DNA from 3 places in the Bacillus sp. N1(2025) genome. Region 2 is predicted to be linked to each of the others. Evidence: predicted binding sites of a transcription regulator. Region 2 holds the regulator's gene; each other region holds the start of a gene.
The links. Region 2 encodes LexA, which represses DNA repair genes until DNA is damaged. Its sites were predicted from a motif close to CGAACATATGTTCG; they were not measured.
Positions count from the first base shown of each region.

Region 1 (5,282 bases), on a different contig from region 2:
ACGCAATACTGTTAATGACGACTGGATGCTCTTTATATTTGGTCGCAAGCTCCACTCCGATTTCCACGTGGCTTCCTTCCACTTCATGGTCAATTGCTTTTCCGATGTCATGCAGAAGACCGGCCCGCTTGGCAAGCTTTGCATCTTCTCCAAGCTCGGAAGCCATTAAACCGGCTAAAAACGCAACTTCCATAGAATGTTTCAGTACGTTCTGCCCGTAGCTTGTACGGAATTTCAACCGGCCGAGGATCTTGATCAGATCCGGGTGGAGTCCGTGAACGCCAACTTCAAACGTCGTCTGCTCACCCATTTCCCGGATATAGTCATCAACCTCACGGCGGGATTTTTCAACCATTTCTTCAATGCGCGCCGGGTGAATACGGCCATCCTGAACGAGTTTATCAAGAGCGATTCTTGCCGTCTCCCGTCTGATCGGATCAAATCCGGAAAGAATGACTGCTTCAGGTGTGTCATCAATAATCAGGTCAATACCTGTAAGCGTTTCAAGCGTACGAATGTTACGCCCTTCACGGCCGATGATACGTCCTTTCATCTCATCATTCGGAAGATTGACGACCGATACCGTCGTTTCGGCAACATGATCTGCTGCACAGCGCTGCAAAGCAAGCGACAGAATGTTTTTCGCCTTTTTATCTGCCTCTTCTTTCGCACGGTTTTCGGTTTCTTTTGTCATGATGGCGATGTCATGTGAAAGCTCATTTTCAACCCGGTCAAGAATGATTTGTTTCGCTTCATCCCGTGTCAGGCTCGAAATGCGTTCGAGTTCTGACTGCTGCATACGAATCATCTCATCCACTTTGCTTTCCATCTCTTCAATATGTTGTTGTCGTTCATTCAGAGAATGATCTTTCTTCTCCAACATCGCTTCCCGTTTATCAATTCCTTCATGTTTACGGTCAAGATTTTCTTCTTTTTGAAGTAAACGGTTTTCTTGTTTTTGAAGCTCATTTCGTCTTTCACGAACTTCCTGTTCAGCATCTATTCGAAGTGTATGGATTTCGTCCTTTGCTTCAAGCAGAGCTTCTTTTTTCAGTGCTTCAGCATCACGCTTTGCATCTTCAAGGATTTGCTCGGCAGCACCGCGTGCGCCCGCAATCTTTGCTTCGGCAATGGTTTTACGAACATAGTAGCCAACAACTAAACCGAGCAGAGTCAGCAAAATGGAGATGAGAACCGTCATTGGGGTCATACTTTCACCTCCTCTTGCTATGAACTTGGTTTTTGCTTAAATAAGTGCCGGCATGTACATTGTTTGATTTTCTCAACATACAGAACCTTCACAGGGAATGAGTCTCTCATGCCCTTGTCAAGTTTAAATGGTTTAACAATCATGTTAAAAAAACAAATGTTACAACTTCATTGTAATTGTGTCGGAAATACTTGTCAAGCTTGCCAGCTTAACGATTCGCCTTCAGCTCGGAATCTTCGCCATGTATATATCATACCATACCTAGATCCGCTTTTCGTGAATGACGGCTCTGTCAGTCCGCCTGGTTAAGCAATTGGTAAATTCTATTGTTTACCTGTCCTAATTTGGCGTTATTCTGAATATTTGACAGTAATATGACATATTTGCTTGCCGAATGGCTGAAGCTGTTCAAAATGTTGTAACCGGGCATAACACCGTGATTGGAATAGCTTCCCGGATCAATGTAAAACCCCATGCCGTAAGCGGCACTGCTTCCTGCTGTAAACATTTTTGTGAAGCTTGCTTTTGAAAGGAGCGTGTTGTTTACGATCGCTTTATCAAATTTATAGAGATCTTCAGCGCTCATATACATGTCGCCTGCCCCGTACAGCTGCGATAAGTCCAAAAGGTGCGGCGTTACAAGACTGCCGCTCTCATCGACTTTGTAGCCGACGGCAGGATATTTGGCTTTGGCAAATGTTTTGTAAAATCCGGCATGCTTCATTCCGGCCGGTTTGAACACGTGTTCTTTTATATATTGTTCATAAGACTCCCCGCTGACCTGAGATACGATATAAGCAAGCACTGAATAGTTGGAATCCCTGTAATCCCAAACCCCGGGCTGCCGTTTAATTCCGCGGTATTCTATATCCTTGATTAAATCAATTGGAGAAATCGGTCCCTGCCCCTCAATATGCCCGTTTATGCCGGACGTATGATTGAGCAGGTTTTTCAGTGTAATGCGCGTGCCGTTGGGAAAATTCGGCAAGTATGTACTGACGGGGTCACTCGTCTGCAGCAGCCCTTTTTCTTCAAGCTGCAGGACAGCCGTCGCGATTAACGCTTTTTGTGAAGAACCGATATAATATGATGTCTCCGGATTGTTTTTAATTTTTTGTTTTCGGTCCGCATAGCCAAAGCCTTTTTTCAGCACAACCTTTCCATCTTTTACGATCATTGCTGTGCCGCTGAACCCGATCTGTTGCAAGTAATTGCTGATCTGTTTATTGTGATCGATTGATTTAGGTGTTTTCTCTTTTTGCGTCTTTTCTTTTTTCTGTTGAGTCTGGTCTTTTGAAGTATCAGATTGAGCGGCGGGAGCGCTTTTAACGGATTCCTTCTCCCGGTGATGCGCTGTGACGGTCCAGATCATAATAAAAACAGTGACAAGCAGCAGAAAAAGAAACAGCCCTCCCGTTTTCATCAGCTTCTTCTTTCTTTTTTTATTTATTCTTGTGCGGCGGGGGCTCGTCATCTTTTTTCCTCCTCAGATATAATTTCAACTTTCGCCATGATGTTAGACGAGTGAAGGGTGAAAAAAGTTGTAACATTCCAGATAAAATTTTCCGAAACAGCCAGTGTTTTTTGAAACACACAAAAAAAAGAGCGGAAATTGCTTATTCCGCTCTTTTGATCGTGTTTTTATTCTTCTAATTCCATCTCTTCCTGAACTTCTTCCGCTTTGTCCGTTACACCGTTATTGTCCAAACCGTAATATTCACGGATTTGCTCCTGAATCATCAGCATGATGTCTTTATTTTCTTTTAAGAACTGCTTGGCGTTTTCACGGCCCTGTCCGAGGCGTTCTTCTTCATAAGAATACCACGAACCGCTTTTTTGCACGATATCCAGTTCAGTTCCAAGGTCGATGATTTCCCCTTCTTTGGAGATTCCTTCACCGTACATAATGTCCACTTCAGCCGTACGGAACGGAGGAGCGACTTTGTTTTTTACGACTTTAATTCTCGTTTTATTCCCCATGACGTCGTTGCCCTGCTTTAATTGCTCGGCGCGGCGCACTTCAAGGCGCACGGAAGAATAGAATTTCAGCGCGCGGCCCCCCGGTGTCGTCTCCGGATTTCCGAACATAACGCCGACTTTTTCACGAATCTGGTTAATAAAGATTGCGATTGTTTTAGATTTATTGATGGCGCCGGAAAGCTTACGGAGCGCCTGAGACATGAGACGCGCCTGTAAACCGACGTGTGAATCACCCATGTCACCTTCAATTTCAGCTTTTGGAACAAGCGCCGCAACAGAGTCAACGACTACGATATCAACAGCTCCGCTTCGCACCAGCGCTTCAGCAATCTCTAGCGCCTGCTCTCCCGTATCCGGCTGAGAAAGCAGAAGCTCTTCGATATTGACACCGAGCTTTTGCGCGTAAACAGGATCAAGAGCATGCTCAGCATCAATAAATGCTGCCTGTCCGCCTTTTTCCTGAACCTCAGCGATTGCGTGAAGCGCTACAGTCGTTTTACCTGAGCTTTCAGGTCCGTATACTTCAATAATCCGTCCGCGCGGGTATCCGCCTATTCCGAGAGCGGTATCAAGTGCAAGGGAACCGCTTGGCACCGTTGAAATTCTTGTATCCGTTTTTTCTCCGAGCTTCATGATGGAACCTTTGCCGAATTGTTTTTCTATTTGCTTAAGAGCCATATCTAAGGCTGCCTGACGATCACTCATTTATTTTTTCCTCCTTTATCTTGCCACTACATATACTATACCTTGTTTACTGGCATTTGCCAAGAAAAAAGCGAACGCATATTCGGATTTTTTCCGCGTTCGCTTTTCTGCAAAAGAGCATAATTTCCCTTATAAAACTTAAAAATCAGAGAAAGCGGCTCTTTAAAACTTTATTTTTGATCCAGCATTTTCAAAATGAGATGGCAGCCGTATTTAGCGGCGCGCTTTCTGATTCCGGTTCTTGAGCCGGCAAAGTTAAATTCGTGCACCTCTTCTTTTCCTTCCGCCGAAATGCCGATAAAGACGCGGCCGGGAGCATGCCCTTCCTGCGGGTCGGGACCCGCAACCCCGGTAAAGCTGATGCCGATATCGCTTCCGGTCAGCTTTCTCACACCGGCTGCAAGCTCTTTCGCACACTCTTTGCTGACCGCTCCGCTTTCTGCGAGCGTCTCAGCTTTCACGCCGAGCACATGCTGTTTCACGCTGTCGGAATAACAGACAACGCCCCCTGCAAATAGTTGAGACGCACCGCTTAAATCAGTCACCCACTCTGAAAACAGGCCGCCTGTAAAGCTTTCGGCAGAAGAAATCGTGATTTTGTTTTGTCTGCATGCTTTTGAAAGCTCCTTCACCAGAGACGTATCATCATATCCGTAGAAAAATTCACCGACACGTTCTAAAATGGCGGCTTCCGTTTCTTTTAAAAGCTGTTCTGTTTCTTTTTCGTCAGCATGTTTCGCCGTTAAACGCAGCGTGACCTCTCCGTCAGCAGCAAGCGGCGCAATCGTCGGGTTCGTCTGCGCATCAATGATATCTTCTAAATCAGCTTCAAGCTGGGATTCACCGATTCCGAAAAACCGCAGCACGGTTGAAACGATTTTCTCATTAGAACCGAGCTTTTTAAGAAGCAGCGGCTTCGCTTCATTTTCAAACATCGGACGCAGCTCGCTCGGCGGCCCGGGAAGCAGCATATAAAGCCTTGAGCCGTGCTCTGCAAGCATTCCCGGCGCCATGCCGAAATGATTCGCCAAAACGTCTGAGCCCTCAATGACGAGCGCCTGTTTGCGGTTATTCGGCGACATGGTCCGTTTTGTTTTCACGAAATATTCTTCGATCGACCGGAATGCTTCGTCATTCAGAACGAGCGGGCGCCCCAGTGTGTTTGCAATGGTTTCTTTCGTTAAATCGTCCTTGGTCGGCCCGAGGCCGCCTGAAAAAATAATCAGGTCTGAGCGCTCTTCGGCAATGCGGATGACTTGCTTAAGCCGCTCCGGATTGTCACCGACAGCGGTATGATAAAACACGTTTACACCGATTTCCGCCAGCTCTTTACTGATAAACTGCGCGTTCGTATTGGCGATCTGGCCGAGCAGAAGCTCCGAGCCGA
Region 1 covers NZ_JBLTJB010000007.1:131,018-136,299, reverse strand. Annotated here, with positions in the region: gene rny (ribonuclease Y) at 1-1,210, opposite strand, end outside; gene ACNFN4_RS16110 (serine hydrolase domain-containing protein) at 1,503-2,684, opposite strand; gene recA (recombinase RecA) at 2,852-3,895, opposite strand; gene ACNFN4_RS16100 (competence/damage-inducible protein A) at 4,066-5,282, opposite strand, start outside.
Region 1: the regulator LexA is predicted to act here: its motif matches at 3,967-3,980, upstream of recA (recombinase RecA).

Region 2 (5,282 bases):
GCACCGAAACGGTCAATTGCGAGAACGTCTCCTTCAAGACCGGTAAATTTGCCCCATCCGAAGCTTGAACCCATTTCGATCGCAAGACGTTTCGTCACATTCGGAGGAAGCACGCTGTTTTTGTACTCGGCCGATTGTTTTTCAAAGCGGTCCCAGCTCGGCATGCTGACTACAGATACGTGAATGTTTTCTTCAGCCAGTTTCGCTTGAGCTTCGATCGCAAGTCCGACTTCAGAACCTGTCGCTAAAAGAAGAGCGGCCGGTGATTCTGTTTGGGCTTTGGAAACGATATAAGCCCCTTTATCCACGCCCGCATACGCTTCTTCAGCCTGCTGATCAATCGTCGGCAGGTTTTGGCGTGTCAATACAAGAGCTGTCGGATGATCTTGGCTTTGAACGGCAACCTTCCATGCAGCTGCGGTTTCATTTCCGTCAGCAGGTCTGATCACAGAAAGGTTAGGAAGTGCGCGTAAAGAAGCAAGCTGCTCAATCGGTTCGTGAGTCGGCCCGTCCTCTCCTACGGCAATACTGTCATGTGTGAATACATAAGTGACGGGAAGACCCATCAATGACGCCAGACGAATGGCAGGTCTTAAATAATCAGAGAACACAAAGAATGTGCCGCCGAATACGCGGAGGCCGCCGTGAAGCGCCATTCCGTTTAATGCAGCGCCCATCGCAAATTCACGGACACCGAACCAGAAGTTTTTCCCGGCGTAGTCTTTGGCCGTGAAGTCTCCTCCATTTTTGATTGTCGTTTTATTTGAACCCGCAAGGTCAGCAGATCCCCCGACAAAGAAAGGAATTTTCTTGGCGATCCCGTTCAGCACCTCACCTGAAGATGCACGGGAAGCAATGCTGCTGCCTTTTTCATAAACGGGAACTTCCTGATCCCAGTCTTTAGGAAGCTCGCCTTTCATGCCGAGTGACAGCTGTTCAGCAAGCTCAGGATATTTTTCTTTATAAGCCGCGAACAGTTCATTCCATTCCTGTTCTTTTTTCGAGCCGGCTTCTTTTACAGCTTGATTGAAATGCCCGTATACTTCTTCCGGAACATAAAAATCTTCTTCAAACGTCCAAGCATACGCTTCTTTTGTCAGCTTGCTCTCTTCTTGTCCTAACGGAGCGCCGTGAACGCCGGATGTGCCCGCGCGGTTTGGAGAACCGAAACCGATTGTCGTTTTCACTTCGATCAATGTCGGTTTTTTATCATTCTGGCGCGCTTTTTCAATTGCAGCCGTCAATTCAGCGATGTTGTTTCCGTCCTCAACATAAAGAACTTCCCAGTTCATTGCTTCAAAACGCTGCTTTACATTTTCAGAGAAAGAACGGTCTAAATCGCCGTCTAAGGAAATGTCATTAGAATCGTATAATACGATCAGACGGCCTAATTCAAGATGGCCTGCAAGAGAAGCTGCTTCGGAAGAAATGCCTTCCATTAAATCGCCGTCTCCGCAAATACTGTATGTATAATGATCAACTACGTTGAATGAATCACGGTTATATGTCTCAGCCAGATGGCGTTCTGCAATTGCCATTCCCACTGCCATTGCAATACCCTGTCCAAGCGGTCCGGTCGTAGCGTCTACTCCGGCTGTGTGCCCGAACTCCGGATGTCCCGGTGTTTTGCTTCCCCATTGACGGAACTGTTTCAAGTCTTCAATGCTGAGGTCATATCCGCTTAAATGCAGCATGCTGTATAAAAGCATTGAACCGTGGCCTGCTGATAAAACAAAGCGGTCGCGGTTAAACCAGCCCGGATTCTGCGGATTTACATTCATAAATTTCGTCCACAGCGTATATGCCATCGGAGCGGCTCCCATCGGCATGCCCGGATGTCCGGAATTCGCTTTTTCAATTGCGTCTATAGATAGTGTACGAATGGTGGCAACTGATTTCTTTTCAATTGTATCCATTATAATCCCCTTCCTTATTGTTGTACCTTTTCATCATAAAGCGATGCTGACTTTTTCTCAACTCTTTCAGCTTAAATTTGAGATAAACTTGTTGAAAATTGTCGTAAAGCACATCCTGATATTAGTATATACGAAAAAAGAATACGTATTGCCGTATTCTTTCTGTTTAATGAAGATTATTTTTCTGTTGTTCTCTTTTTAATTTTTCAGGGGTGACATCGTTGCCTTCCGGATCAATCACTTTTACGCTCTTTAACGTATTTTTCATTGAGGAGCGGAATCCTTTCAAATATTCCTGGCGAAGCTTTTGCTGTTCAGCTTTTTCCTCATCCGTTATTGTGTTTGATTTAGCTTTTTGAGCCAATTCGTTAATTCTTGCGATTTTTTCTTTAGAAATCATAATAAGCTCCTTTGGTGCGTGTTGATTATATACTACTAAAACGCAGTCTTTTTTACAACTGATGCGCGTCAGCTGCCTTCTGTATCTGCGGTATATTCCTGAAACCGCCGGTGAACCGTGGCTTTGGACACATCATAGCCGAATCCTCTTAAGGTCGCTGCGATTTCTGCAAAGGTAAGCTTGTTGGCTCTCAGCCTGATAATTTCCGAAACCGGAACCTCTTTTTTTTCTTTTCCGCTGTTTTCATGCCTGTTTTTCAGATTCCGTTCAGGTTTGTAGCCGTTTTTCACGGCTCTTTTCATTCCCCGCCGGATTTTCATATTGTGAATTTTCCTTTGATATTCCTCAACAATACTGACGATTTCAAGTACCATCGTATCAGCTTCGGAAAGCTCCAGTTCACCTTTATGAGCCGTCGTATATATCTTTACGTTCTCCCTGTAAATGCAATGCAAAAGCGCAATCTTGGCGTTTCCTCTTCCCAATCTCGTTTCGTCCTGCACCAATATCGCGTCAATATGTGATTTTTTAATTTCATCAAGCATTTCAAATACTCCGTCGCGGTCCATTTCGTAACCGCTGGCTTTCTCAGAAATGACTTTCACGACTTCCATGCCGTTTGCAGCAGCGATCTCACTGAGCTCCTCTTCCTGTCTTTTTAATGACGTTTGCTGCTGTTCTTTGTTTGTGCTTACGCGGGCATAAATGAGCGCCTTCATTTCTCTCTTTCCTCTCTAATTGACAATGGCCAGCTGATATACGGCCGGATGCTTCTTCTTAACCGGAAGAATAAGTTCGTCTCCGGGCTTTATATCAGCAGTTTGGAGATGATTATTCTCCGTCACCCACTCAATGAAATCTTCTTTATTAATGTGTTTCTTTTCTGCTACATGATCCGCAAGTGACCAGAGTGTATCGCCGTCCTGAACCTTTATTTTAACATATTGGCTGAGGGACTGATCATTTCCCGCACATGAGACAAGTAAAATAGCGGCACTTAAAATCGCAGTAAACAGTCCGACAAATATGATAGATTCTTTCGCCATGTAAACAACCTCCAATAAGAATGTTTGTTCGCTTTTTATACCTTTCAGTATATACGAACAAATGTTTCTGTCAATCGTTTTTTCGAACCTATGTTTGTACTGTCAGGAAAATCATGCTATAATCTACTTAAAATCGACGTTTTGAGGTGCGAAATATGACGAAGCTATCAAAAAGGCAGCTTGATATCCTGCGTTTTATTAAAGAAGAGGTAAAAACGAAAGGATATCCGCCTTCTGTAAGAGAGATAGGAGAAGCAGTAGGACTGGCTTCCAGTTCAACCGTGCACGGCCATTTGGCGCGGCTGGAGACAAAAGGCCTGATCAGACGGGACCCTACTAAACCGAGAGCGATTGAGGTATTGGATGAAGAAGAAGTCCAAATTCCGAAAAGCCAGGTCGTAAACGTTCCGGTCATCGGGAAAGTGACGGCGGGTATTCCGATTACGGCTGTTGAAAATATCGACGAGTATTTTCCGCTTCCTGACCGGATGGTTCCTCCGGGCGAACATGTCTTTATGTTAGAAATCATGGGAGAAAGTATGATTGACGCCGGCATTTTTGACAAAGATTACGTCATCGTCAAACAGCAGAACACGGCCAATAACGGAGAAATCGTCGTAGCTATGACCGAAGATGATGAAGCGACGGTTAAGCGCTTCTATAAAGAAGACAATTATGTGCGGCTGCAGCCGGAAAATCCGACGATGGAGCCGATTATCCTGCAAAACGTAAGCATTTTGGGGAAAGTTATCGGCGTATTCAGAGCCGTACATTAATTCTATTAAACTTCATTTATCGTAAAAAACCCCTTACAGAGGGGTTTTTTTGCATAAAAAAAGCAGATTCGCCCTGGCTTAAGAAACGAATCTGCTAAGGAGGAAAAACTTACATTCTTATTATCCGACATCACACTTTTGAAGTCAACTAATAATGTTTCCCTAAAGAAACTTTTCATCCATTTTTCAACTTTGTATATTTGTGCGTGATGAATTTGTTTTTGTCTATCTTTTCTTTTGGGCGGGCGATCAAAATTTATATATGAATATTTAGTACATAGTACAATAGGTTATATTTAAATATAAAAAAACCCGCTGCCTTTAGCGAGTATCTATTTTCAATCAAAATGATAATATTCTACACCGTATAACCCTTTAATATAGGCGGGGCCACAGACGTTTGAAGAACTTTCAACCAGAATTCTGTATTTGTGATACGGATCAATTGATTTTTTATCCTGGGCACTGAGGTTTAACCAGCTGCCGCTGTAGTTTTTAGAACTTAATGTATAAAAATTTCCGTTCAGCGCCATCCGCTGGAGTTTCATGCTTAAACCGCACGAAGAGTTGTTCATGATGGTGAACTTATATCCTAAAAAGTAATCGTCGGCAGCTACAGCCCCAGGATTTTCAATATGAAACTCTTTTGCATTTCCCTCCAAAGTGAAGCTTGTTTTTGATCCGAATTCAGTGGTAGCCGCTTTAGCTGAGTGTATTCCGCTAAAACATAATAAAAAAACAGCAATACAAATCCAGTATTTTTTCATTTGCATCCCCCTTTTTACATATTTTAACTTGTGAATCCTGTGATGTCTATTCACATTTTATTAAAACGTATACTTTATAACCACTATATACCAGTTTAAAAATTTGCGGATTGCTTACAATGAAGACTAAACGAAATAACGAAGGTGGTTCAAATGAAACACGTAATTGCTTTCGCTTCTAAAACGGCGCTCACACTTGCTTTACTGTACATTGTTCTGGATCTTATGTACCAAGTAACCTTTTTAAACGTTCTGTTTATTACAGTGATCTTAAGTTTAATCACTTATTTTGCGGGTGATTGCATGATTCTGCCGAGAACAAGCAATTTCACAGCCGTTGCAGCTGATTTCGGAATTTCATTCATTATATTATGGAT
Region 2 covers NZ_JBLTJB010000009.1:106,978-112,259, forward strand. Annotated here, with positions in the region: gene tkt (transketolase) at 1-1,916, opposite strand, end outside; gene ACNFN4_RS17785 (DUF896 domain-containing protein) at 2,083-2,316, opposite strand; gene ACNFN4_RS17790 (YneB family resolvase-like protein) at 2,385-3,035, opposite strand; gene yneA (cell division suppressor protein YneA) at 3,051-3,362, opposite strand; gene lexA (transcriptional repressor LexA) at 3,518-4,138, shown strand; gene ACNFN4_RS17805 (hypothetical protein) at 4,477-4,905, opposite strand; gene ACNFN4_RS17810 (YndM family protein) at 5,059-5,282, shown strand, end outside.

Region 3 (5,282 bases), on a different contig from region 2:
TGTGCCGCCAATCCCTGAAAAGCATGAAAATGTGCTGCCGGAAGCTGATATGAACCAATATTACCCGTCCAATCAGCTGTTTCAGCCGTGGTCGCCTCCTAAGCCGGAGGAACCGGTGACACATTTTGTCGAGCCGAAAGAAAAAGAGCATGACAATAACATTCCACAACAGGAGGAAATGATCAACATGGAAAACGCGAATTACCCGAATATGCCAAAGGCGCCTGAAGCCGGAAAGATGGAAGAAGAAAACGCCGCTTATCATCTGCCGAACATGCCAAACATTCCGAATGTCCCGTTTCCGAATATGCCGGCCGTTGAACCGCCTTTTATGCATTACCCGATGCCGTGCATGCCTTGTCCTTGTCCGGTTCCGGTGACACCGATGCTGCCGGGTTCTGGATTATGCCATCCGTGCTTCCCGGTAGGCGGAGGTTTCGGCGGTTTTGGAGGAGGTTTCGGAGGCTTTCCGGTCATGCCGATGCCGTTACCGTACGGATTCCATCATCCGGGATTTGGGCCGCAAGCGGGTTACGGTGAATATGAAAACCAGGCCCATGAAAATGCAGAGCATTATGATGGTTCTGCATCTGGTTTCGGCGGTGCTCCTTACGGTCAAATGCCGTATTACGGCGGATATTCGTCACATTACGCACACGCCCCTCATCATGATGGAAAATATAAGGATGATGATTGCGGCTGCCATGATTCACATCATCACCATCATCACCACCACGGTTCACATCACCATCACGCAAATATGCCTGTGCAGCCGTATCCGAATATGGGTGCAAACGCAGGACATTTTATGCCTTACGGCGGAGCAAATCCCAATGTCGCGCCGAATCAGCCGAGTCCAAATCAAGTATTCGGACGGCCGGAGGAAGAAGAAGATTAATGTTTCGGGACGATGTATGTCGTTCCTTTTTTTATGTCCAACTGAGGAATGGACATAACTGACAAGCTTAAACCCGCCGCCCGCCGCACATCCTAAACATGAGCGGAAAACGCTCAAACAGCGATGAATCCACGGGGGGTTTTTCCATTGGGTAAAAAACTGATGACGATCGCGGGCGTTTTAGCCGTGACGGCAAGCTTAACGGCATGCGGAGCAAATAATGCCATGAATGACGGACGCTACAATCAGTCAACACGTCCGGTCGGATATTATTCGAATGATAATGGTAATGGCAGAGGCCAGTACGGAATGGACCATCAAGGACCCGTTTCTGAAATGATGGAAAACCGAAACGGCCGTCAAAATACGACAAACGTGTCCGACCAGTACGCCCCTAATGACGGGGTTCCGTTAACGACGGACGGCACATATAACGGCCGAAATGTCAATACGCCGCCGGCAGCAATGTCTTATAATGGGTATGACAACGCCGAAAACATCAGGTTGGCGGCAAAAGTTGCAAACCGCGTGAAAAAAGTAAAAGGCGTACAGGATAGTCAGGTCATCGTGACTGACACGAGAGTCGTCATTGCCGTCAGAACAAATCATCCTTTTACGAAAAATGATGATAAACATGTCAAACATGCGGCCAAAAAATTCGCGGACGGCCGTACAATTCAAGTGTTTACCGACAACGCTACTTTTACAAAGCTGCAAGACATGAACAGAAACAGCCGTTAAACGGACTGCCGGATGATTTCATCCGGCAGTATTTTTATGGATAAATCTTCATCATTTCTTTACATATTCTTAAAACGCTCTTTATATTGCGGTGTTAACATAAAAGTAATAAAACGTAACGGAGGGGCCGGGATGAAAAAAACGGAGCATGACAAAAGCCGCGGAACAAAAACTGTGTATCTGACCGTAAGGGGATACCGGCTCAAACTGACGCCCGGACAAATGAAACTGATTTCAGCCGGCCGGGTATAATCATCGGGGCAGCCCTCATTTAGAGAGCTGCTTTTTTTCGGCTGAAACAGACAAATGAAAGAAAACGATTAAGCACCGGCATCTTTGGTCAAACTAGCATCAAGAGTTTGATTGAATAAAGAGGTGTTATTGGTGAAACGAATTTGCGGTGCTCGTCTATTGTTTATGCTTATCTTATCGGCTGCAGTCCTGATTTGCGGAGGAAAAGGCGCATACGGGGCGGAGGTCGAGCATTACGGGCCGCTTCGGGTGCATGTCCAGCTGGAAAAGGTCTATCTTGACGGTGATGTCGGCATTGAACATACGGATGAAACCGTTTTAGCGATGGAGGATTTTTGGGCCGCATATGCCGGCTGGACGCTCGTTGAGCAGAAAAAAGGCTTCGTCCTTTTCCGTAAGCATGTTGATGATATTTCTCCGCTCAGTAAGGTTAACGGTTATATCGGCGTCACGGACGGAGGCGTCATCTCCACTTTTCACGGCCGTCCCGGATCGCTGGCCGAGCCGATTCAGTCTTTCTTCCAGATTGATATAGAAAGGCTGGAAAGCCGATTGCAAAAGCACTTGGAACACGGCATACCGTACAGAACAAAAGCGGAGTTTGAGAGCGTGATCGATCATATTAAGACTTACAGCGGCTGACGTTGACGCAAGACATGTGACACATGTCTTTTTTTTCTGAATGGAAGGTGTTAAAGCGAACATACGTTAACTTTTCTATAAGACTTTGGCTGTTTTTGTGTTACAATGATAAGCAGTCAAAGAGGTGAATAGGTGTGATTGAATTTGTGAAGGGGACGATTGATTACGTATCTCCCCAATACATCGTGATTGAAAACGGCGGAATCGGCTATCAGGTCTTCACTCCGAATCCGTTTATTTATAAGGTAAGCAATCAAGAGACCATTTTTACGTATCATCATATAAAAGAAGACGCCTTTTCTTTGTACGGTTTTTCAACCCGGGAAGAAAAAGCGCTTTTCACAAAGCTGCTGAACGTCACCGGCATCGGGCCGAAAGGGGCGCTCGCCATCCTCGGTTCCGGTGATCCCGGAGCCGTCATCGAAGCGATCGAACAGGAAGATGAAGCCTTTTTGGTGAAATTTCCGGGTGTGGGCAAAAAAACGGCGCGGCAGATTATTCTTGATTTGAAAGGCAAACTGGCCGACGTCGTGCCTGAAATGATTGACAACCTGTTCAATCATGAAGCGCGCATTGAAAAACAAGAGGCTGAAACGGCGCTTGACGAGGCGCTTGAAGCGCTTCGGGTTCTCGGCTACGCCGAAAAAGAAATTAAAAAAGTGCTTCCTCACTTAAAAGAGGAAACGGCGCTTTCAACAGATCAATATGTGAAAAAAGCATTGCAAAAATTATTAAAGTAAGGTGATGTTCATGGATGAACGGCTCGTTTCAAGTGAAGCAGACAGCCATGAATCAATAATCGAGCAAAGCCTCAGGCCGCAGAATCTCGCCCAGTATATCGGCCAAAAGAAGGTGAAAGAAAATCTGCGTGTGTTTATCGATGCGGCGAAAATGAGGCAGGAAACGCTGGACCACGTTCTTTTATACGGGCCTCCGGGTCTCGGGAAAACAACGCTTGCGTCTATCGTGGCCAATGAGATGGGTGTGGAGATGCGGACGACGTCAGGCCCCGCCATCGAAAGACCGGGAGATTTGGCAGCCATTTTGACGGCGCTCGAACCAGGGGATGTGCTGTTTATTGACGAAATTCACAGGCTGAACCGCTCAATTGAGGAAGTGCTGTACCCGGCGATGGAGGATTTCTGCCTTGATATCGTCATTGGAAAAGGCCCGTCCGCCCGCTCCGTCCGTCTCGACCTTCCCCCTTTTACGCTTGTAGGAGCGACGACAAGGGTCGGATTATTGACCGCACCGCTCAGAGACCGGTTCGGGGTGCTGTCGCGCCTTGAATACTATACGCAGGAAGAGCTGACAGATATCGTGTCAAGAACGGCTGACGTTTTTGAAGTGGATATCGAAGAAGCCCCGGCTCTGGAAATCGCCAGACGGTCAAGGGGAACGCCGCGGGTTGCAAACCGGCTTCTCAGAAGGGTGAGGGATTTTGCCCAGGTGCTCGGCGACAGCCGCATCACGGAAGAAATCGCTCACGACGCGCTCGAACGTCTTCAAGTCGATGCGCTCGGCCTTGACCATATCGACCATAAGCTGCTGATGGGCATGATCGAAAAATTCAGCGGCGGTCCCGTCGGCCTTGATACGATTTCCGCGACAATCGGTGAAGAACCGCATACAATAGAGGATGTGTACGAACCGTATCTGCTGCAGATCGGATTTCTCCAGAGGACGCCGAGGGGACGGGTCGTGACTCCGGCTGTGTATGAACATTTTCGATTGGAGGCGCCCGCCCGTGACTGACTTTCCGAAGGTTCTCATGGTTCTCGGTGCCGTTTTGCTCATTGCCGGCGCAGTCTGGCACTTTGTCGGAAGGCTGCCCGGAGATATTTTCGTTAAGAAGGGAAATGTTACATTTTTCTTTCCCGTTGTCACTTGTATTGTGATCAGTGTGATACTATCCATTCTGCTTAATTTTTTCGGCAGAATGAAATAACAATAGACAGAATTAAGGTGAAATGATGAAAGTCGATTTATTTGATTTTGAACTGCCTGAACGCCTCATTGCCCAAGTGCCGCTGAAAGAGCGTGACGCATCGCGGCTGATGGTGCTCGACAAACAGACGGGCGGGCTGACGGACAGTTCATTTAAAGAGATTGTAAGCTTTTTTAATGAAGGGGATTGCCTCGTCTTGAACAATACCCGTGTGCTGCCTGCAAGATTATTCGGCACAAAAGAAGATACGGGAGCGAAAGTGGAGCTTCTGTTATTAAAACAGGAAGAAAATGATACATGGGAAACGCTCGTAAAGCCGGCGAAACGCGTAAAAAAAGGAACGGTCCTGACATTTGGCGACGGCCGGCTGACAGCGGTCTGCACGGAGGAGCTTGATCACGGAGGCAGAAAAATAGAATTCCGGTATGACGGGATTTTTTACGAAGTGCTTGAATCACTCGGTGAAATGCCGCTGCCTCCTTATATTAAAGAGCAGCTTGATGATAAAGAACGGTATCAGACCGTCTTTTCAAAAGAAATCGGATCTGCCGCAGCTCCGACGGCCGGACTTCATTTTACGGAAGAGATTCTGGACGAGCTGAAGCAAAAGGGTGTGCGGATTGAATTTATCACACTTCATGTGGGACTCGGCACATTCCGCCCGGTCAGTGCGGATGATGTGGAAGAGCATAACATGCACGCGGAATTTTATGAAATGACGGAAGAAACCGCCGCCTCTTTAAACGAGGTCAGAAAGGCGGGAGGGCGCATCGTGTCGGTCGGGACGACATCAACGCGCAC
Region 3 covers NZ_JBLTJB010000001.1:384,969-390,250, forward strand. Annotated here, with positions in the region: gene safA (SafA/ExsA family spore coat assembly protein) at 1-898, shown strand, start outside; gene ACNFN4_RS02175 (YhcN/YlaJ family sporulation lipoprotein) at 1,046-1,639, shown strand; gene ACNFN4_RS02180 (hypothetical protein) at 1,772-1,891, shown strand; gene ACNFN4_RS02185 (intercompartmental signaling factor BofC) at 2,024-2,533, shown strand; gene ruvA (Holliday junction branch migration protein RuvA) at 2,668-3,273, shown strand; gene ruvB (Holliday junction branch migration DNA helicase RuvB) at 3,284-4,288, shown strand; gene ACNFN4_RS02200 (DUF2905 domain-containing protein) at 4,281-4,481, shown strand; gene queA (tRNA preQ1(34) S-adenosylmethionine ribosyltransferase-isomerase QueA) at 4,507-5,282, shown strand, end outside.
Region 3: the regulator LexA is predicted to act here: its motif matches at 2,590-2,603, upstream of ruvA (Holliday junction branch migration protein RuvA).